Prolixibacter sp. NT017: one gene and its partner. The protein of the gene in region 2 binds, or shares a complex with, the protein of the main gene of each other region. Links are inferred from orthologs where the notes say so. Each region holds a gene or a part of one and is shown on either strand. Other genes may lie near its edges.

What was found.
Region 1: the proteins of pheT (region 2) and pheS are in contact, whole or in part, in a crystal structure (PDB 6P24), measured with the Escherichia coli proteins. The link is inferred for Prolixibacter sp. NT017 from one-to-one orthologs.

Annotation. Positions count from the first base shown.
Region 1 is NZ_BLAV01000001.1:4,446,453-4,456,799, reverse strand. Bases 3,335-6,247 are described here. They hold pheS (phenylalanine--tRNA ligase subunit alpha), read right to left. Parts: upstream 5,345-6,247; coding sequence 4,325-5,344; downstream 3,335-4,324. Other genes in these bases: GJU87_RS18535 (hypothetical protein), read right to left, coding at 6,199-6,247; GJU87_RS18540 (hypothetical protein), read right to left, coding at 5,874-6,191; GJU87_RS18545 (helix-turn-helix transcriptional regulator), read right to left, coding at 5,473-5,703; GJU87_RS18555 (DUF6599 family protein), read left to right, coding at 3,413-4,255; GJU87_RS18560 (aldo/keto reductase), read left to right, coding at 3,335-3,337. Also shown: GJU87_RS18570 (TIM-barrel domain-containing protein), read left to right, coding at 1-369; GJU87_RS18565 (alpha-amylase family glycosyl hydrolase), read left to right, coding at 393-1,790; more of GJU87_RS18560, read left to right, coding at 2,159-3,334; more of GJU87_RS18535, read right to left, coding at 6,248-6,513; GJU87_RS18530 (hypothetical protein), read right to left, coding at 6,532-6,675; GJU87_RS18525 (glycoside hydrolase family 18 protein), read left to right, coding at 6,691-7,704; GJU87_RS18520 (FAD-dependent oxidoreductase), read left to right, coding at 7,962-10,347.
Region 2 is NZ_BLAV01000001.1:3,407,926-3,418,451, reverse strand. Bases 3,929-7,020 are described here. They hold pheT (phenylalanine--tRNA ligase subunit beta), read right to left. Parts: upstream 6,657-7,020; coding sequence 4,200-6,656; downstream 3,929-4,199. Other genes in these bases: GJU87_RS14165 (hypothetical protein), read left to right, coding at 6,989-7,020; GJU87_RS14175 (DMT family transporter), read right to left, coding at 3,929-4,129. Outside these bases: GJU87_RS14200 (UbiA-like polyprenyltransferase), read right to left, coding at 1-475; GJU87_RS14195 (SRPBCC domain-containing protein), read left to right, coding at 607-981; GJU87_RS14190 (GNAT family N-acetyltransferase), read right to left, coding at 997-1,497; GJU87_RS14185 (O-acetyl-ADP-ribose deacetylase), read right to left, coding at 1,540-2,043; GJU87_RS14180 (phosphotriesterase), read right to left, coding at 2,108-3,154; more of GJU87_RS14175, read right to left, coding at 3,221-3,928; more of GJU87_RS14165, read left to right, coding at 7,021-7,351; GJU87_RS14160 (NUDIX domain-containing protein), read right to left, coding at 7,458-7,913; tRNA (adenosine(37)-N6)-dimethylallyltransferase MiaA, read right to left, coding at 7,910-8,827; GJU87_RS14150 (hypothetical protein), read right to left, coding at 8,902-9,093; GJU87_RS14145 (CCC motif membrane protein), read right to left, coding at 9,435-9,812; GJU87_RS14140 (aconitate hydratase), read right to left, coding at 9,956-10,526.

The DNA of each region.
Region 1 (10,347 bases), 1.0 Mb from region 2 along the record:
GATTATTACCATTCGCCGGAAGTAAAACAGGCTGAGTACACCATGTACGACGACGACGGTCATACGCGAAATGCCTACAAAAAAGGCGAGTATGAATTGCTGCACTTTACACAACAGTCAAACAAAAATGGCATGACATTTCGCTTCACGCGTGATGGAGGACATTATTCCGGTGCACCGGAAAACCGGGAGATGAAACTGGTTGTTCACCATGCAGAAGGCATACAAACCGTTCAGGTTGACAATGTTCAAATCCCGCTGAACGAAAACGCTGAGGGAACAGCCTATTCTGCCCAAATGAAAGAAAAGAATCTCGTTATTCGCTTCCCGTGGAAGATGAGTGATGAGGTGACCATACAACTGAATTAATCGTTATTCTAAAACAGAAAGTGATGCTTAGATTAAGAAACTTATTGGTATTGGCCCTGATGGCTGGCATGTTTTTTACGGCTTGCAACGGCACGTCGAAAAAGAAGGCCGAGAAAAAAGCTAATGAAAAAGAGGTTGCCGGTCCGGGCAAGGCAGAAGCCATCTTTCCAGATTGGTCCCGCGACGCGACCATTTACGAAGTGAATATTCGTCAGTACACCAAAGAGGGAACCTTCGCCGCCTTTGAAAAAAGTCTTCCCCGTCTGAAAAAACTGGGCGTAGACATTCTCTGGATTATGCCGATTTACCCGATTAGCGAAAAGAACCGAAAAGGTACGCTGGGGTCGTATTATGCTATCGCAGATTACAAGGGAGTTAATCCTGAATTCGGTAACCTGGCAGATTTCAAGCAACTGGTAGACAAAGCGCATGAAATGGGCTTTCACGTGTTACTCGACTGGGTGGCTAATCACACCGGATGGGACAACAAATGGATTACCGAACATCCGGACTGGTACACGCAGGATTCGCTGGGTCACATCATTTCTCCGGTTCCCGACTGGACCGATGTTGCTGATTTAAACTACAACAATCCCAACATGCGCGCGGCCATGATCGACGCTATGAAATACTGGGTAAAAGAAGCCAACATCGATGGTTACCGCTGCGACGTTGCCGGTAGCGTTCCGGTCGATTTCTGGAACCAGGCGCGCGCCGAACTGGATGCCATCAAACCGGTGTACATGCTGGCGGAAGATGCTGACAACATGAACCTATTGAAAAAGGCATTCAATGCCAATTATGGCTGGCCCTTCCTTCACATCATGAATGAGATTTACAAAGGGAAAAAAACCTCGGCTGATATCGTCAACTACTTCGAGAAAACATACGCTGCTTACCCGCAAGGTTCGTACCCGATGATGTTTACCACCAACCACGATGAAAACTCTTGGAACGGTACTGCATACGAGCGTCTGGGCGATGCAGTGAAAACATTCTCGGCACTCACTTTTGTTGTTCCGGGAATACCGTTGATTTACAGTGGCCAGGAAGCCGGTTTGAACAAGCGCCTCTCATTCTTCGAGAAAGACCAAATCGATTGGAGCGATCTGTCGATGAGTAATTTCTTCCATAAGCTGGTTCAGCTGAAGAAAGACAACAATGCGCTGTGGAACGGAAACTCGGGCGGTGACTTTGAGAACCTGCAGAACTCAGCAATGCCGAAAGTATTAACCTTCTCACGTAAGAACAACGGCAACGAGGTAGTATCGGTATTCAACCTATCACCGGAAGCGGTGTCATTCGAAATTACCGGCTCCATTCCGGAAGGAACTTTCAAGGAAGCCTTCACCGGACAGGAACGTACGCTCAACGGCATCTTTAAACTAAAACCGTGGGGCTACCAGATATTTGTAAAATAGTTTAGTTTGGTTTAGTTAGTTTTTATCGTTGAAGCATCTTCCTTCCGGGGAAGGTGCTTTTTTTATTTTTGAAAACTCTACCCAAATTTTTTCCCTTTCTAAATAAGATTCAACAACCAGTAATTTCAACCACTATACTCTCCTGTAAGCAATTTCATTTCATCATTGAATCCTACGCTTCTTTTGTTTCTGGACGCTTCAGATTATCTTGTGAATTAAATAATTAAAGAGGAAGACTCCCTGTGAGGTTATTCCGAACAGTGCAACGGATGATATGGATATTTACAAATTCCTACATTGCTTGCAACCGACTGATTGGTTGCATTTTTAAACATTGAAACTGAAAAACCAACTAAACAATTAACAACATGTCAGAAGCTAAACTTGACCGCCGTCATTTTTTGCGGCTGGGGGCTGCTGCTACGGCTGGATTAACAACTGCCGTTGCTTTCACTCCCGAAAATGCGAGGGCTTCATCGAAAGCCGACAAGAAAATCATTACCCGGAAACTGGGTAATACCGGTATCGAACTTCCCATTGTCAGTATGGGCGTTATGCGCGCTGACAATCCCAACATTCTGAAAGCCGCCTACCAAATAGGAATCAAACATTTCGATACGGCACACGGCTATCAGGGTGGTCGCAATGAAGAGATGGTTGGTGAGTTTTTCAAAGACAAACCACGCGATTCATTTATCGTTTCCACGAAAATCCACCCAGACGGTGGGGGGATTTCCACTGAGAAATTCATGGAAATGCTGGACATTAGTCTAAAAAGGCTGCAAATGGATCATGTCGATATTCTCTATCTGCATGCCGCCAACGACAAAGACTATACACTCGATCCGCGTTACCTGGCAGCACTCAAACAAGCCAAAGCAGAGGGCAAAGCAAAACATCTGGGCGTAACCACACATTCCAACATGGCTGAAGTCATCAATGCAGCCGTAGACAGCAAGATTTACGAAGTTGTTTTGACTTCTTATAACTTCCGCCTGGCGAAAGATGAAGAGCTTCACAAAGCGTTAAGAAAAGCCAATGAAGCAGGCTTAGGTATTATTGGAATGAAAAACATGGCCGGAGGTTTCCTCGACCGGGAAAAACAAAAACCGGTGAACTGCAAAGCGGCGTTAAAATGGGCGCTCACCAATCCGGATGTTCATACCTGTATCCCCGGCTTCACCACCTACGAGATGCTGATGGAAAACTGGTCGGTTGCTTCTGATATCAACCTGGACGCAAAAGAAATGAGCGACCTGCAACTGGCTTCCAACGAAGTAGGATTGTATTGCCAAGGTTGTCAAAGCTGTAACGGGCAGTGTCCGGAAAATCTGCCCATACCCGACCTGATGCGATCGTACATGTACAATTACGGCTACAGTTATCCGGCAAAAGCATACGAAACAGTAGCTGCACTTTCATTACCCGAAAATCCATGCGCCAATTGTGATGAATGCACCGTTACCTGTCCCAACGGTCTGAATGTTGGTGAACGGGTAGCCGATATCGCCCGAATCCGGAATATTCCGGGCGAGTTTCTGATATAATCAATCAATTAATTAACCTTCACTATCCGGGGATGATTTTTGAATTGTTCCCGGAATTTTTAAACCCAAATGTTCATGTTCAAAAAACCATTGATTCTGCTCATTCTGCTGCTGCCGGTTTTTGCTTTCGCTGAAGATGTCAAATTCCCAAAGATTGAGGGATGGCAACAGGACGGTGAAGTGAAAACCTACAACCGCGACAACCTATTCGAACGCATCGACGGTGCTTCGGAGTTTTACTTCAGCTACGCGTTCGAAAAACTGTACGTTGCCGAATACAAAAAGGGAGATGCCGAGCTGACCATCGAAATTTACGACCAGCACGACCCGGTTCATGCGTACGGAATTTACAGCATGGAACGTCCGCCATCTGCCGATACAAAATCCATCGGTCTCGAAGGTTATTACGACGATGCCACGCTGAATTTCACAACCGGAAAATACTACGTGAAGATGAATACATACCATGTAGAAAATGCCGGGGAAACTCTTCTGACAAAAGTGGCTCAGCAACTGGCTCCCACTTTGTGTGAAGCCCCGAAGCTGCCGGCTCAGTATGCTGCTTTTCCGCAAGAAAGCATGGTACCGCATTCACAGCAGTATGTCTCTACCAATTTCATGGGATTAAGCATGATGGGCTCGGCCTTCAGGGCAAAATACACCGGCAGTGAAGGCGATTTCACGCTTTTTATTATGCATAAAAAAGATCGGGATGCTGCAGCCGAAACCATGAAGAAATACCAGGAGTTCAGTCAGGCTGAATCCATCAAAACAGAAGAGGGAGAATACACCATCGACGATCCGTTTAACGGTACTATTTACCTACTGTGGAAAGGGAATTACCTGGTGGGCGCATCGGGCAAAGTAACACCGGAAAAAGCTTTCGCTCTTGCCAAAGAAACCATGAAAAACTTATAGACCTATTTCATGCAAAACAAAAGGCTGCCCGATAAAGGCAGCCTTTCTTATATAATATGAAGTAAACTCTTAGTGAGCTGATTTGAATTGATTCAGGAAGCGCACGTCATTCTCGAAATAGAGGCGCAAGTCGTTGATACCGTATTTCAACATGGCGATGCGCTCGATTCCCATTCCGAAGGCAAAACCGGTGTACTTGTTGCTATCAATGCCCGATGATTCCAATACATTGGGATCGACCATACCGCAACCGAGAATTTCCAGCCAGCCGGTGTGCTTACAAACGTTACATCCTTCGCCGCCACAAATAGAGCACGAAACATCCATCTCAGCCGACGGCTCGGTGAACGGGAAGTACGACGGACGCATCCGGATTTTTGTTTCCTCGCCGAAAAGTTCCTGTGCAAAGTAAAGCAGGGTCTGTTTCAGGTCGGCAAACGAAACATTCTCATCGATATACAATCCCTCAATCTGGTGGAACATACAATGTGCCCGGGCCGAAATGGCTTCGTTCCGGAAAACGCGCCCCGGAGTGACCGTACGAATCGGTGGCTCCATCTCTTCCATGTCGTGCACCTGCACCGAAGAAGTATGCGTACGCAGCAAAATATCCGGATTACGCTGAATAAAGAATGTATCCTGCATATCGCGGGCCGGGTGTTCTTCCGGAAAGTTCAACGCCGAGAAAACATGCCAGTCATCTTCAATTTCCGGTCCTTCCGTTACCACGAAACCCAACCGCTTGAAGATATCGAGAATCTCATTCCGTACGATGGAAAGCGGGTGACGGGTACCCAGTTTCATCGATTCTCCCGGAAGGGTAAAATCGATACCGGCTACACTATCCTTCTGCTCCTGCAAACCGCTGCGCAACACGTCCAAACGCTCCTGGGCAAAATCCCTGAGGGTATTAATGGCCTGTCCAACTTCGCGTTTTTGCTCAGCCGGAACATCCCGGAATTCAGCAAAAAGTTTTGAAACCTCTCCTTTTTTGCTGAGGTATTTAATACGCAATTGTTCTACTTCCTCAGCCGATTGAGCCGCCACGGCTTCAATCTCTTTCTTCAGTTGTTCGATCTTATCTAGCATTCCTTCCGGATTTTTTCTGAAGGGCAAATTTATAAAATAATCAGCATAATCGCCGGACTTTCATGAGGAAGAGGGGAAATACCCCGGGAGTCCATACCAGCTCCTGACACTGATTGTGCATATAAACGTTAGCTTCCTTCATGGGTCAAATCATTTCTGTCGACAGGAACCGGGCCCAGTTCGTACCCGAAAAGTTTAAGCACCTGATTTACTTTGTTCATTTGCAAAGTTGGTTTGCCCTGCTCGATCTCACGGATAAACCGCAGTCCGACGCCGGCTTTAAACGAAAGTTCTTCCTGGGTTAAACCCAAAGCCTTTCGTTTCTCTTTAACAAACTGATGTACCTTCTTACTATCCATAATATACCTGTTCGGGTATAAAAATAACATTATTCTGGTCAATTATACCTGTTCGGGTATAAAATAATGGTTTCGACACAAAAATATACCCGTACGGGTATATAATAACACGAAGCAACGCAAATCATACCCGTTTGGGATGAAATTGACCCAACAGGGAGTTCCCCGGGTTAGAAATTTTGACCACGATCCATGATTATGCTCCCGTTTAACGATATTCCGTCGTACCAGTAGTCCGTTCCGTTGACCTTCCAATTCATTCCTCCAATCGCCGAGTCGTTTCCGCCCACCGTCTTGTTCATTCCGGTGCCGGCCATCATGTTTCCGCCGCTCGTGATCATCATTCCGCTGTGCCCCGGATAGTTTCTGTTACCACCGGAGATGTTTCCGCTGTCCGCGACTGCTATTCCGGCAGCAGAAACTGACTTTCCGGCAGTTAGCAAGTATTTTCCGTTAGGCCCGGAGTACGTTCCGCTTCGTCGGTACATGTTTCCGTTACCCGGCATGTGGTTTCCGCTCGCCTTCCTGTTCGCCCAATGCATGCCGGAGTAGTTCCAACTGACCGCTAGGTTCCTCCAACGCATGCCGGAGTAATTCCAACGACCGGGGAAGTACTTCCAACACCTCTCCGGGTTCGTCCAACCTACCGGAAAGTGGTTCCAACGGCTGCATTAGTAGTTCCAACGACCCGCTGACTTCGTCCAATGCATGACGGAGTAGTTCCAACACCTGTCGCAGTAGTTCCAACGGGTAGCGGAGTAGTTCCAACCAACCGCTGACATCTTCCAACGACGAACGGAGTTGTTCCAACCAGTAAAACCGGTTGTTTCAGCCAATCTGATCTGTCCGGTACGACCACCCGGCTCCGTCGTTAAGCCCTGCCTTCTTTCTGACTCTTTCCACATTTGAAAAGTTTTGCCAGTCATGCCGCAGATGACTATCTTCGGCACCGTACCATGCTTTTCCAGGCATATACCTGACCAATAAATGAAAAACAACCTGTTCCGATTTCAACTGAAGTGGCTGGTTTCGATGCTTCCGCTGATGTTTATCCTTGCTTCGTGCCAAAAGGACGACAGCCCGGTAACACCACCTCAACCCACAACCGTTGAAAGCCCGATCATCATCGCCGGCTATTTGCCCGATTACAGCTTCAGCAGCTTCGATTTCGACGCACTGAATTTACTGTCACGCGTCTATTTCTTCTCGGTAGCACCCGACCAATCAGGCAGCTTCACCATTTCTCCGGAAATGACAGCGCACATCCGTGAGGTCAAATCGGCCATTGGCAGTCAGCATATCGAGCTCTTCCTGGTGCTGGGCGGTTGGTACGAATCAGAAACCATTTTCCCGATGGCGGCTTCCGCCGAAAAAAGAGCGCAGTATGTAGCCGATATCACCAACTTCTGCGTAAGCGAAAAGCTCGCCGGAGTGGACCTCGACTGGGAAGACTACCCTCAATCGATTCCACAGCAGGACTACGAAGCACTCTGCTCGGATCTGTCAGCATCCCTGCACAATCAGAAGCTGATGTTCTCGGTGGCGGCAACTACTTACAATGTACAGCGCTCCGTCGCGATAGCCAATTACGCCGATTTCCTCAACCTGATGATTTACGACTCGTTTGACAACAGCGGCAACCAGGCCACTGCCAATCAATTTGTCGATGCACTCACAACATTCAGCGAAGCAGGTGTTCCCAAATCGAAACTCATAGGCGGTGTGCCGTTTTACGGACGACGGGTGCCCGGAGCCTCCACCGATGAGCCATCGGCACTCACCTACCGCCAAATTGTTGCCCGGTATCAGCCCGGCGTGAACATGAACAAGGCCGGCGACTACTCATACAATGGCCCTGATTTGCTGGCACTGAAGACCCGCTATCTTATCGACAAAAGCTATGCAGGAATTATGGCGTGGGAACTAACGCAGGATGTTGCACCGGGAGCCGCCACATCCCTTCTTCAGGCTATTCATACCGAAGCCACTACCGCCCGGTAGACTTTATCATTTTGTTTAGCCCGAACAATCTCAAATACTATGTTATCCCTGTTTTAAGAGGACATGCAGAAGGTTAAGGATTCCTTATAATCTCATCATCTACATATCCAGACACCTCCATTTTTATATATTTGCGGCCCTAAACCGAAACAATAGAGCCAGCCGTCCAACCTGTAAGAAAAAGCAATATTTCAATTTGAATAGGTATAATACGGTCTGTTCTGCAGACAGTGAGAGGAGTTGATTGAGAAATGAGCATGAAATACATCATTGTAGGAGGAGTAGCCGGTGGTGCCACCACAGCAGCCCGGCTCAGGAGAGTGGACGAAGACGCCGAAATCATCATGTGTGAGAAAGGGCCGCATATTTCGTATGCAAACTGCGGATTGCCTTATTACATCGGAGGCGTGATTAAAGAACGCGACAAACTGTTGGTGCAAACGCCGGAAAGTTTCGGCAACCGCTTCAACATCGATGTGCGTATTCACACCGAAGTGAAAGACATCGATGCAGCCAGCAAAAAAGTAAAAATATACAATTCCCAAACCGGCGAAACATATTACGAGACATACGATAAACTGGTACTGTCGCCCGGTGCATCGCCGGTGAGGCCGCCTATTCCGGGCATCGATTCACCCAATATCTTCACCTTACGGAATGTGCAGGACACCGACCGCATTAAAGCTTTCGTCGATGACAATGAGCCCCATTCTGCTATCGTTATCGGCGCCGGATTCATCGGGTTGGAAATGGCCGAAAACCTGCACCGCCGGGGCGTGAAAGTGACGGTGGTGGAAGCTGCTGAGCAGGTGATGAACATGATGGACCCCGAAATGGCGGCCCAGTTGCATCAGCATTTCAAAGAGATGGAAGTAGCGCTTTACCTGAAAGATGCGGTGCAGGAATTTGCTCCCGATGGCCACCAGCTTAAAGTGAGCCTGAGTAGTGGGAAGAAGCTGAAAGCCGATTTCATCATTCTCTCCATTGGCGTGAAGCCCGATACGCGTCTGGCGCAAAAGGCCGGCATCGAAACCGGTGAACGCGGCGGAATTATCGTTAACGAATATCTCGAAACCTCCGTCAAAGACATTTACGCAGTTGGTGACGGCATTGAGTTCCCGCATCCCGTTACCGGAAAGCCTTCACTGGCATTCCTGGCCGGACCGGCGAACAAACAGGGACGTATTTTGGCCGACAACATGGTGTATGGCAACGTACGAAAGTACCGTGGTTCGATCGGGACAGCCATTGCCAAGGTGTTCGACAAAACCGCCGGCATCACCGGTTTAAGCGACAAGGCGCTGGAAGCAGCCGGTTTGCCTTACCAGTCCACTATCGTGAATGCCGGATCGCACGCTGGTTACTATCCCGGCGCTATGCAAATGGTGTTGAAAATCTCGTTCCATCCCGAAACCGGGAAGTTGTACGGTGGGCAAATTGTCGGCTACAAAGGCGTCGATAAACGCCTCGACATGCTGGCAGCTGTTATCAAAAATGGTGGTGACATTTACGATCTGCAAGAGCTCGAGCACGCCTATGCACCACCTTTCAGCTCAGCGAAAGACCCGGTCAACCAGGCTGGCTTCAATGCCGAGAACATCATTAAGGGATTGTTCAAACCGCTATCGCCGTACAAATTTCACTCACGAGAAAAGGAAAATACATTCGTGTTGGATGTGCGCACTCCCGATGAATTTGAACTGGATCACCTCGATGATGCAACCAACATCGAAGTAGACAGCCTCCGGGATAACCTCGACCGTATTCCGAAAGACAAAAAAATATACATCTATTGCGGCGTTGGATTGCGTGGTTATGTAGCTGCCCGTATTCTTCGTCAAAAAGGATTTAAAGAGGTCTACAACCTTTCGGGTGGATTGAAAGTATGCAAGGATGCCATTGCCGGGCAATCCAATCCCATTAATTACCACGAAGACGTTTACATCCACGAAAGTGAATACACCGAAAGTGCCAAAACGCATTTCAATGTGAAAACCATGGAGGTGGACGCCTGCGGACTGCAGTGCCCGGGCCCGATTCTGAAGTTAAAAGAAGACATCGAAAAAATACAGCCGGGCGAGCGTATGCGTGTGCTGGCTACCGATGCCGGCTTCTACAAAGATGTAGAATCGTGGTGTAATGTCACCGGAAACCGCCTGGTAGCGCGTTCGCGTGAAAATGGCGAAATCAGGGCTATCATTGAAAAAGCCGAACCGGCAGAGGGAGTGAAGGTGATGAATCAGGGCGGAAACAAAACGCTCATTGTTTTCAGCGACGACCTCGACAAAGCGCTGGCTTCTTTCGTTATTGCCAACGGCGCCGCGTCCATGGGCAAAAAAGTAACCATGTTCTTTACCTTCTGGGGATTGAACGTGATTAAGAAACAAGACAAGCCCAGGGTAAAGAAAGATTTCATGGGACAGATGTTTGGTAAGATGATGCCGGGCAATGCGAAAAAACTGAAGCTGTCGAACATGAACATGGGCGGCATCGGCTCGAAAATGATGCGGCAGCGCATGAAAGCCAAGAACGTGGATGCGCTGGAGCGGATGATTGACAAAGCAGCTGAGATGGGGGTGAACATGATTGCCTGCCAGATGAGCATGGACATCATGGGCGTAACGCAAGAGGAACTCCTCAACA
Region 2 (10,526 bases):
TCCCGGTTACCGCCAGATACGCTCCGATCGGCGCCAAAGCCAGTCCGGCGCTCAACACAAAATGGCAAAGCGGAGTGACGCGCTTCATGTAGCTGTAGCCCATCACGACAATCAAAGCGATTGGCGAAAGGAAAAAGACCAGCTGATTAATGAACCACGTTGTGGCGATGAACAGAATCGCGTTGATGGCCACAAAAACAGCAGCATTGCGAGCGGTAACAATACCGGCAGGAATCTCACGCTGGGCTGTGCGAGGATTTTCCGCATCAATTTCACGGTCGAGATACCGGTTGAAGCCCATGGCGGTGTTCCGGGCAAAAACCATGCAAAGCAGAACCGCAATCAATTCTTCCCAGCGAAAAACAGATGCTGTTTGGGTAATAGCCAGTGTGAAACCGACAAGTGCAAATGGTAAGGCAAAAATAGTATGTTCGAATTTAACCAGGTTGGCGTAATCTCGTACTTTCGTTATCATAATATCGTTACTCTCTTATTAATCGATGGACAAAAATAGAAAGTTTGCTTTATATTGAGCCTGATAAATGACGCACACCGGATATTCTCCGTATTTTTGGACCGAATAATCCCGATAAAAAAGAAATTTCGATGAAAGAGTTCAAGAAATATTTTAAGCTGAAAGCATCGCCAGCAGATGTGTATAATGCGTTGGTCAACCCGGTTATGCTAGAAATCTGGACAGGTGAACCGGCGGTGATGAGTACCGAGCCGGGCTCGCAGTTCAGCATTTGGGATGGAGCTATATCGGGCGAGAATGTAGAGTTCGAACAGGATAAAAAAATTGTTCAGAAGTGGTATTTCGGTGAGGATGAAGATTCGGTCGTCACCATTAAACTGCATCCCGACAAGCATGGAACCAGCATGGAGATTCATCAGACCAACATTCCCGACGAAGCTTTCGATAACATGAAAAGTGGTTGGGAAGAAGACTATTACGGTAGCCTGGCCGAACTGTTTACCTAATCCGGTTTTCCGGAATTAATCCAGCGGAAGGCGCATTTTGTAGTCATCCATGATGAAGCCGTTGCCAATATCTGCGACGGTAGGCCCAAGATTGAGAAACCCCATTCTTTCGTAGGCAGCAATGCTGTTCGAGTTGAATTTATTCACCGTAAGGGAAATACCTTTCAACCCTCTCTCGACCGCATATTGGCGGATGAATTCCAGCGCCTCTTTTCCGTATCCTCTCCCACGCTGCGAACTGTGCACGTAATATTTGCTCAGGAACAGTTCCTTGTCCCTGATTTGTATTCCGACGTATCCTACCGCTTTTTCTTGGGCGTATATCAGGAAATAGATGTAGCCTTCGTTGTCAATCTGGTTGGTAATTGCCGGAACCGACTGGTATTTCCCAATCATGTAGTCGACTTGTTCCTGCCCGATGATTGGCACGTAATGCTCGTTCCAGATTTCTTCGGCCAGCCGGGCGACTAATTCGATGGAGTGGGGATTGGTGACCGGTTTCATGGTAATTTTCATGGTGACGAAAATAGCAAAAAGAGAAAAAATTGTTCGGACTGATCAACGTAAAGCTTCCTGGTAAAGGGAATAGTTCTCATCGTCGAAGCAGCAGAAAATGATTTCCTCAGGTAATGGCGAATTTTCTACAAACTGTTTCACTTCTGTCACTGCTATGCGCGCAGCCTCTTCTTTTGGGAAATGATATACGCCTGTACTGATGTTGGGAAAGGCAATTGATTTCAGTTTATGACTGACTGCAATTTCCAGACTGCGCCGGTAGCACGAGGCCAGCAATTCACGTTCTTTGTAATTGCCTCCCGACCAAACCGGGCCCACTGTGTGAATCACATATTTTGCAGGCAAATGGTAACCTTTCGTGATTTTTGCATCGCCGGTCGCACATCCGTTCAGGGTACGGCATTCGTCCAGCAGTTCTGGTCCGGCCGCCCGGTGAATGGCACCGTCGACGCCACCGCCGCCCAATAGTGAATTATTGGCAGCATTCACAATTACATCAACCTTCAGTTGTGTGATATCTCCTTTGGTAACCCGAATATCCGTCATAACTGTTCCCTTTTTTATTCAATAACGAAGTTACAAAAATAGGAACAGGAAGTGCCCGGAAATGCTAATCCGAAGTTTTGTCAGTCTGTTTCTGTAATTTCCTTACGCGAATGGTGAATGCGTTTTCAGGATTGGTCACCAGGATTTGGTTAATTTCATCCATAGTATAACCTCCTCTGTCGAGCAATATCATCAACGTATCGAAAATGGTGGAGTATTCCCTAAAATCGCCTCCATTGGATTCTCCCGGAGAGTACCAACCTGCATCCTGAGAAATCAGAACCCGATCAAGTCGTCTGGCAGCCTTAAAGTATTTGAGGAGATCCAGCATCCGGCTGACCATTTTGTATTCAGGAGTAAGATTGTCAAAACCAATCCAGGTTCCCATGTCGGCAGCGGTGAGGATTTTGTCCATTTTCGGCTCTATCATGGCGTGTGTCCAGATAAAAGCTGACGGCGCAACTCCGTATTCATCCAGAATTTTCAACTGCGAAAAGGCCGGTCCGGCCAGTCCCGTATGCGACATGATGGTCAGTCCGGTTGCCAGGTGCGTGATGCAGGCCGCTTTCACAATTTTCACATCCATCTCTGTCATCGGATCATTCACGCCAATCTTAATAAATCCGGGTTTTATACCGGTGTCCCCAATCCCGTTTTTTGCTTCATCAATCCAGCGTGCGGCAATTTCTTCGGCACTTAAATCGAAAGCTTCCTGAGGTAAGTATTTGTAATTTCCGGCGGCGTACCAACCGGTGTTGGTAATGAAATTCATGCCGGTTTTTTCCGACAACTCTTTTAGCAATTCGGGGTCACGGCCCAGAAACTGGGGCGTTCCGTCGACAAACGTATTTACATTGTATTGTTTTAGTGCTTCCAGGTAGGGAAGAACCCGTTTTACCACATCTTCACGATTGTACCGGTCTGGGCTGATGCTGTCGGCACCGATAAAATCGACCAGAATATGTTCATGCGAAAGCGTGACACCCATTTGCGAAGCCGGGATTTCGCCGGTCACGGTCATTATTTTGGATTTGTCGTGTTGACAGGAAAATAAGGATGCGGCCATGAGCACGAGCATGACCCGGTTTAGTCTGGCAAAGCTAAGATTCATAAGTTCGTTTTGTTTAGGTTGGCAAAAAATAAAAAAAATTAGCCACCTAAACTCAACGAATGGTCATCAATCTTTTATTCGTTTTCTCTTGACGACTAGTACCGCGCCGGTAAGCACAAGAATGGCAGCCAGATAACCCTGTGGGGAAATATTTTCCGGTGGAATCCAGGAAACATGTTGTTCCGATAGGATGGCCATGGTAATGAAGGTGATGATGGGATTCATCGCGACGATGATGCTGATTTTATTCGCTTCGATGTATTTGAAGGCAGCTCCCAGCGTTCCGTATGCAATTAGTGTGTTGGCAGCAAGGAAAATCAGGAGAATCCACCAACCCGGTGTAAGGGTTGCCAGGTGACGAAAGTTTGCAGCCGGCATGAAAAGAAGGGCCGGTAAGCCGTAAATAAACATGTTCATTGCCTGGGCATGGTGGGTTTGCACCAGTTTTTTCTGAAACACAGCGTAAATGCTCCAGGCAAAAGCTCCTGATACAATCCAAAGTACGCCCGTGTTGAAATCGGCTTCTCTGCCCAGCATAGTGATTAATTGCTGGCGGTAGAAGAGTAGAAATCCTACTGAGGCCACGATAAAACCAATGATTTGCCTTTTGGAAAGTTTCTCTTTGTAGACGATGATGCCGGCTAACGCCAGCAAAACCGGTCCAAGCTGGATAATGACCTGTGCATTCCCCGGCGAAGTGTAACTAACACCCTGCATAAACCCCAGGTAATTCCATCCAAGGGCCAGCGCTGCTACCACCAGAATAAATGGTGGTTTGATAAGAATGCGCAACATTCCCCGTTTCCGGAAGAGAAAGAAGGAGAACAAAGCCAGGAAAGCGATGGTGAAACGAAACCATACAATGGTGTACGAGTCGACCATGGTTGAGGCCACTTTCAGGGCAATGGCCAGAAATCCCCATAAAAAGGCTGTGGTCATAGCCAGCAAAACCCCTTTGGTTGTATTGGGCGTCATTAGCGTTGTGAATCAAGAAAGGGCCAACCCGAACATTCGAATTGGCCCCGAATTATTTTATTAATGATGTTTATCGCAACTGAGCATTCAGTTCGCGTTCGAACGCGCTCAGCAACTTCTTCATCACTTTGTCAATCTGCTTATCTTTCAGTGTTTTCTCCTCGTCGCGCAGGAAGAAACTTACCGCGTATGATTTCTTGCCTTCCGGAATGTTTTTCCCTTCATACACGTCGAAAATGCTGACGTTGCGCAAGAGTTTCCGTTCCGTTTTGTAGGCAATTTCTTTTACACTACTGAATTTTACATCGTTATTGAGTAAAAGAGCCAGGTCGCGGCGCACTTCCGGATATTTGGGAAGCGGCGTATAAGAAACACCGTTCTTGTCCAAAAGTTTCAATATGGCGGTCCAGTTCAGGTCGCCGTAAAAAACGTCAGCGTCCACGTCCGTAGTCTTTTTCACCTTCGAACTAACATAGCCGATTTGGGCAATCAATTGGTTATTGAATTTGTATTCCAAACCGGAAGAGAAAATATCGGAATCGACCGTATCCACCTGGGCTTGCATCACATCCAGTCCCAGTCGCGTTAACATATTTTCCACGAAAGCTTTCAGGGTAAAGAATGTGGTCGGACGACTCTGTGTAGTCCAGTTCTCCGGTTCGTCTTCGCCGGTAATCCACAACCCGATATGCTCTTCCTCGGCGAAATTCTTCACCGGATTGTCGGTCGATTTGTTGCCTTTGAACTTGTATACATTACCGAATTCATACAGTTTCAAATCCGGATTCCGGTAGTTGGTATTCCGGGCAACCGCCTCCATACCGCCAAAAATCAATGTTTGGCGCATACCGTTCAAATCGGAACTCAGCGGATTGTATAACTCAACAGTATTTTCAGCCTTGAAACTCTCCAACCCTTCATAGTACCCGGCTTTGGTCAGCGAGTTAGACATGATCTCGTTGAATCCGTTAGCCGTCAACATTTCCGAAAGCAAATTCTGGAGTTTCATCTTATCTGGAAACTCTGCATTTTGGATGGTTGATTTTACGGCACTTTCGGGCTCTACATTATTGTAACCGTACACCCGCAAAATTTCCTCAATCACATCGGCTTCCCGGCGTACATCTACGCGGTAGGGTGGAACCAGCAAATCGAGGTTATCCGGAGTGTCTGCTTCAATTTTTATTTCGAGAGCAGTAAGAATACTTTTCACGGTTTCGGCCGGAATATCTTTCCCGATAAGGCGGTTGATATGTTGATATGAAACCGTAACCGGGAAATAGTCCATAACGGAAGAATCGGCTACTACATCGACAATGTCGGATGAGATGTTTCCGCCGGCCAATTCCTTGATCAACAATGCTGCCCTTTTCAGTGCGTAAATCACGTTGTTCGGGTCGACGCCACGTTCAAAGCGGAACGAAGCATCGGTATTCAATCCGTGACGCCGGGCCGTTTTCCGGATATAAACCGGGTTGAAATAAGCACTTTCCAGGAAGATGGCCGTGGTCGATTCTTTTACACCTGATTTGATTCCGCCGAAAACACCACCAATACACATTCCTTCCGATTCGTTGCAAATCATCAGGTCATTGGCATCGAGCTCGCGCTCTTCTTCGTCGAGGGTGACGAATTTCGTTCCGGCGGGAAGCGTTTTCACGATCACCTTGTTACCGGCAATTTCCGCAGCATCGAAAGCGTGAAGTGGCTGACCGGTTTCAAACAACACGTAGTTGGTAATATCGACAATGTTATTGATCGGACTTAGTCCAATCAAACGCAGCCGGTTTTGAAGCCATTCGGGTGATTCCTTTACGGTAATACCGGAAATGGTTACTCCGGAATAACGCGGGCAGGCTTCTTTATTTTCAATGGTTACCGGAATATCCAGATCATGATTGTCCACCGAAAAATGATCTACCGAAGGAACGTGATAATCGATATTCCCGTTTTGTTTCAAATAAGCAGCCAGGTCGCGGGCCACACCGATGTGTGAAGCACCATCGATACGGTTTGGAGTCAGATCAATCTCAATGACATAATCACTTTTTACATTGAAATAGTCACTGGCGGGCATACCAACTTTTGCTTCGGAAGGTAATACCATAATACCGGCGTGGTCGGTTCCGAGGCCAATTTCGTCTTCGGCGCAAATCATCCCTTCCGAAACTTCGCCCCGTATTTTCGCTTTCTTGATCAGAAATTCTTTATCTCCGTCATAAAGTGTAGTTCCAACAGTTGCTACGACTACTTTTTGTCCCTGCGCCACATTGGGAGCACCACAAACAATGGGACTTTCTATTCCGTTGCCCAAATCGACCGTAGTCAAACTCAGGTGATCGGAATTGGGATGGGGAACGCAGGTTTTCACTTCACCAATGACGATCCCTTTCAAACCTCCTTTTACGGTTTCTACCTCATCTACGCTGCCTACCTCGAGGCCAAGTTGGGTCAGGGTTTCAGCCACTTCCCCGGGAGTTAAATCCAGGTCAATATAATCCTTTAACCAGGTGTATGATAGCTTCATTTTTCGATGTTTAATTCAGCTTATTTTCAGAATCAACAAATGTAGAGAATTTCACCCCAAAGCCCAAACCCTTTGTTCGCGAAGAGATTTGGCAATTTTTCGGAAGAAAAATAGTTATATAGTATGAAGGATATATGTTGAAGAACAGATGATTGAAAGCAAAAACGGGATTTAAGAATTTTTTTTTTCATAAATTTCTCAAAGTTGTTTTTTAGATGTCCTGAATTACTATTTTTCGACCATATAAATGAAGTGAATGCTGCCGGAGACAGTTTGGCAGTCAAGATTAGAAAAAACGAACGAAATTATTTCAGACCTAAATTGATTTGCAGATGGATAGAATAACTAAACCCCGGGTTGTAAAGGATTACGATAAACTTCCCACCGATACTCAGACACAGATAAAAATCCAGTATCCCTTTGGATTTGCAGACAATCTGGTAACCTACACCAATTCGAAGGGTGAGATTGTTTCGGCTTTGCCTTTTGAAGCGGAAGAATATTACTACCTGGTCCGAATGACTCGTGATGAGGCGTACGAAATTATCGAAAATGATGACGACTATGATGATGACGGAACGCTGCGCGATGATTTCGTGATGGAAGGTCTGGAAGAAACGGACGATGACGTTGACGAAATTGAAGACGTGGCAGACGAAGAGAGTGGAGAAGAAGAGGATGAAGACGATTATTGATTCATCCCGGAAGTCTGCTGATAATTAGTTCCGATTATTATACAACCGGATTTAGGAAAATAATGAGTTGAGCGGAAGCACATATCGATGTTTTCGCTTTTTTATGTTAATAGGAATCGTCCATTTGCTGCAACATGTCACCTACTTTTTTGTCAACCGGAAAACTGAGCTGTTGCCCGATATTTTCGATGGGACACCACCGGAAATGCATATCGCCGTTTTTATTCAGGTTAGAATAATCTCGTTCCGCGGAAACCGGAAAATCGGTGAAGAGTTCGTTGGCAAAGTCAGCCCGGTAATAGATGCTCATCAGTTGAGTTTCCTCGAAGAACTTTGCTTGTTGGAAAAAGTCGGTGGTATAAAAGTGTTGAATGTTTTTAATCTCCTGCTGCATTTCTTCCCTGAATTCCCGCCGCAGACATTCGATGGTTCCTTCGCCGTATTCGAGTCCACCACCGGGAAATTTGGTCATTGGTTGTCCTAACTGGAATTCGTCGGTCAGCAGCACATTTCGTCCTTTTAAAATCAATCCATAAACCCGTATGGTGAAGTCCCCTTTCATGCTTTCTCGCTTTGCGAAAGTTGTTCGTCAATATATTGCAGTACCTGCTCCTTCTCATCAGGATGAAACCAGCGAATGTTTTTATCACGCCGAAACCAGGTAAGTTGTTTCCTTGCATATTTTCGGGAGTTGGCCTGGATTCGTTCGATGGCATGTTCCAGCGTGAAGTCTCCGTCGAAATGGGCAAAGAGTTCCTTGTAGCCAACAGTATTCAATGGGTTCAGGTGGCGCTTGTCGTAAACGCTTCGGGCTTCTTCAACCAAACCTTCTTCAATCATCAGCTCCACGCGCTGATTAATTCGGTCGTACAATTCGGTGCGGTCGCGGTTCAACCCTATTTTGATGATATCGAAATGTCGTTTTTTGGCTTCTTCTCTCCGTAAGGAAGAATAAGGTTTTCCGGTCATATAATATATCTCCAGTGCATGGAGGATGCGTTTGGGATTTTTCAGATCCACCTGCTCATAATAGTCCGGGTCGAGCTTTTTCAATTCTGTGCGTAAAGGTTCCAGTCCTTCTTTATCGAACCGGTCGAGAAGTTTTTGACGCAGTTCCTTATCGACCGTCGGTAGGTCATCGATTCCCTTGCACACCGCGTCGATGTACAGCATGGAGCCGCCGATCATCAAAACCGTTTGATGGTTTTGGAACAACTTGTCCAGCACATTCAGCACATCGTATTCGAATTTGCCCGCGTTATATTCATCTTCTACCGAAAGGTTTTGAATCATGTGATGGGGAACCTGCTGCAGGTATTTTTCTTCCGGAACAGCAGTTCCAATTCGGATTTCTTTGTAAAGCTGGCGAGAGTCGCAGGAGATGATTTCGGTGTGAAGGTGCTTGGCAATTTCAATGCTGAGATCTGTTTTTCCTACACCAGTAGGACCAAGCAAAACAATAAGGGTATTTTTCATGAATGGGTTGCACGGGTTTTGTGCAAAGGTAGTAAGGGGGGCCGGAAATAAAAAAGGGGCCAAAGCCCCTTCAGTTATAAGATCTCGTCGATGTCTCCGTAGATTTGATTCAGATCCTCCAATTCACCGAAATCAGAGTACTCGTCCAAGTTATCCCATTCCGTTTCCATAAGTAAATCGTTTTCTCTGGTTTTGACGTCAAGGAACTGAGACGGGGCTACGCTTTTCTTAAAGGTAACCTCCGGTGCATTAAGGTTCTTTTCCATGATAATCGTATTTAGTTCAATAAATTAAGATCTAATCGGAAAATGTTTTCTGTTTTTATTTTTTAAGCACAATCCTTTTCAAAACATCAGACAGCTTTCATTTTCTGATGCCGCCTCCGACAAGGCTGATTATTTTTTATAGTATGACCTGATGGCTAGTAACCCAACTGTCAAATTTGCGATCTGTTTTTTAAGTCCTTGAAAAAGAAAAACTAAAACTCGTTTAAAACTTTCTTTTAAGAACTATTTTCATAAACAGCATTTCAAAGTAAAAGATGAAATTCTAAAATCGGTTAGAAATTGTATTAAAAAATGTTAAAAAATGTAGAATCAAACTATTTTTATAATTGGATACTTCCATGTGTAATTTGATCCCACGGGATGAATGCTCCAAGCAATCCGAGGATGATTCCGATAAGAATAATTTTTAAAACGGCGATGACGATTCCAATGATGGCACAGGTCTTTCCGCTACGGATATTAGAAAAAGAGGATAGAGTGTAAAGCCTTGGCGTTTCGTTGTATAGGCGCTCTGCGTTGCGGGCCATTACCAGGCTGACAACGCCGGCAACGATACCTACAAGACTGTTGAAAAATGAAATAATCAGGGCGATAATTCCGAGAATTAATACGACCGATGCATTAGGAATTTCATGTTGAAAGGAGTGTGGAGCTCCTGTTTGATTGGTCTGCTCATTTTGCGTGTTTTCTGATTCCATACCTTTGTTTTTCTGAATGTTAGTTGGTGTAAATATAAGGAATGAGATTGATAATATACAAATTTTAGAATAATAGGATGGAAAGTTTAAATTGTATAAAAAAAGCCGGTTGCTACCGGCTTTTTTTATCATTTATGGAAAGCTTATTGATTTTCTTTAATGAAATTGAGACATGAACCGGCTTTGAACCATTCAATCTGTGCTTCATTGTAAGTATGATTGGCAACAATTTCGTCGGTTGTGCCATCAGCATGATGGAGGACAACGATCAGTGAACTTCCCGGAGCAAATTCGGTCAGTTTCAATACATCGATGGTATCGTCTTCCTGTACTTTGTCGTAATCGGCAGGATTGTCGAATGTCAATGCCAGCATACCCTGTTTTTTCAGGTTTGTTTCGTGGATACGGGCAAATGAACGAACGAGCACAACCCGTACGCCGAGATGACGTGGTTCCATAGCGGCATGCTCGCGCGAAGAACCTTCACCGTAGTTTTCGTCGCCAACGATAACCGAGCCGATTCCTTTGGCTTTGTAATCACGTGCGGTGGCCGGCACTTCACCGATTTCACCGGTCAACTGGTTTTTCACGGCATTCGTACGATCATTAAAGTAGTTGACGCCACCAATCAACATGTTGTTGGAAATGTTGTCGAGGTGTCCACGGAAACGAAGCCATGGTCCGGCCATCGAAATATGGTCAGTGGTACATTTT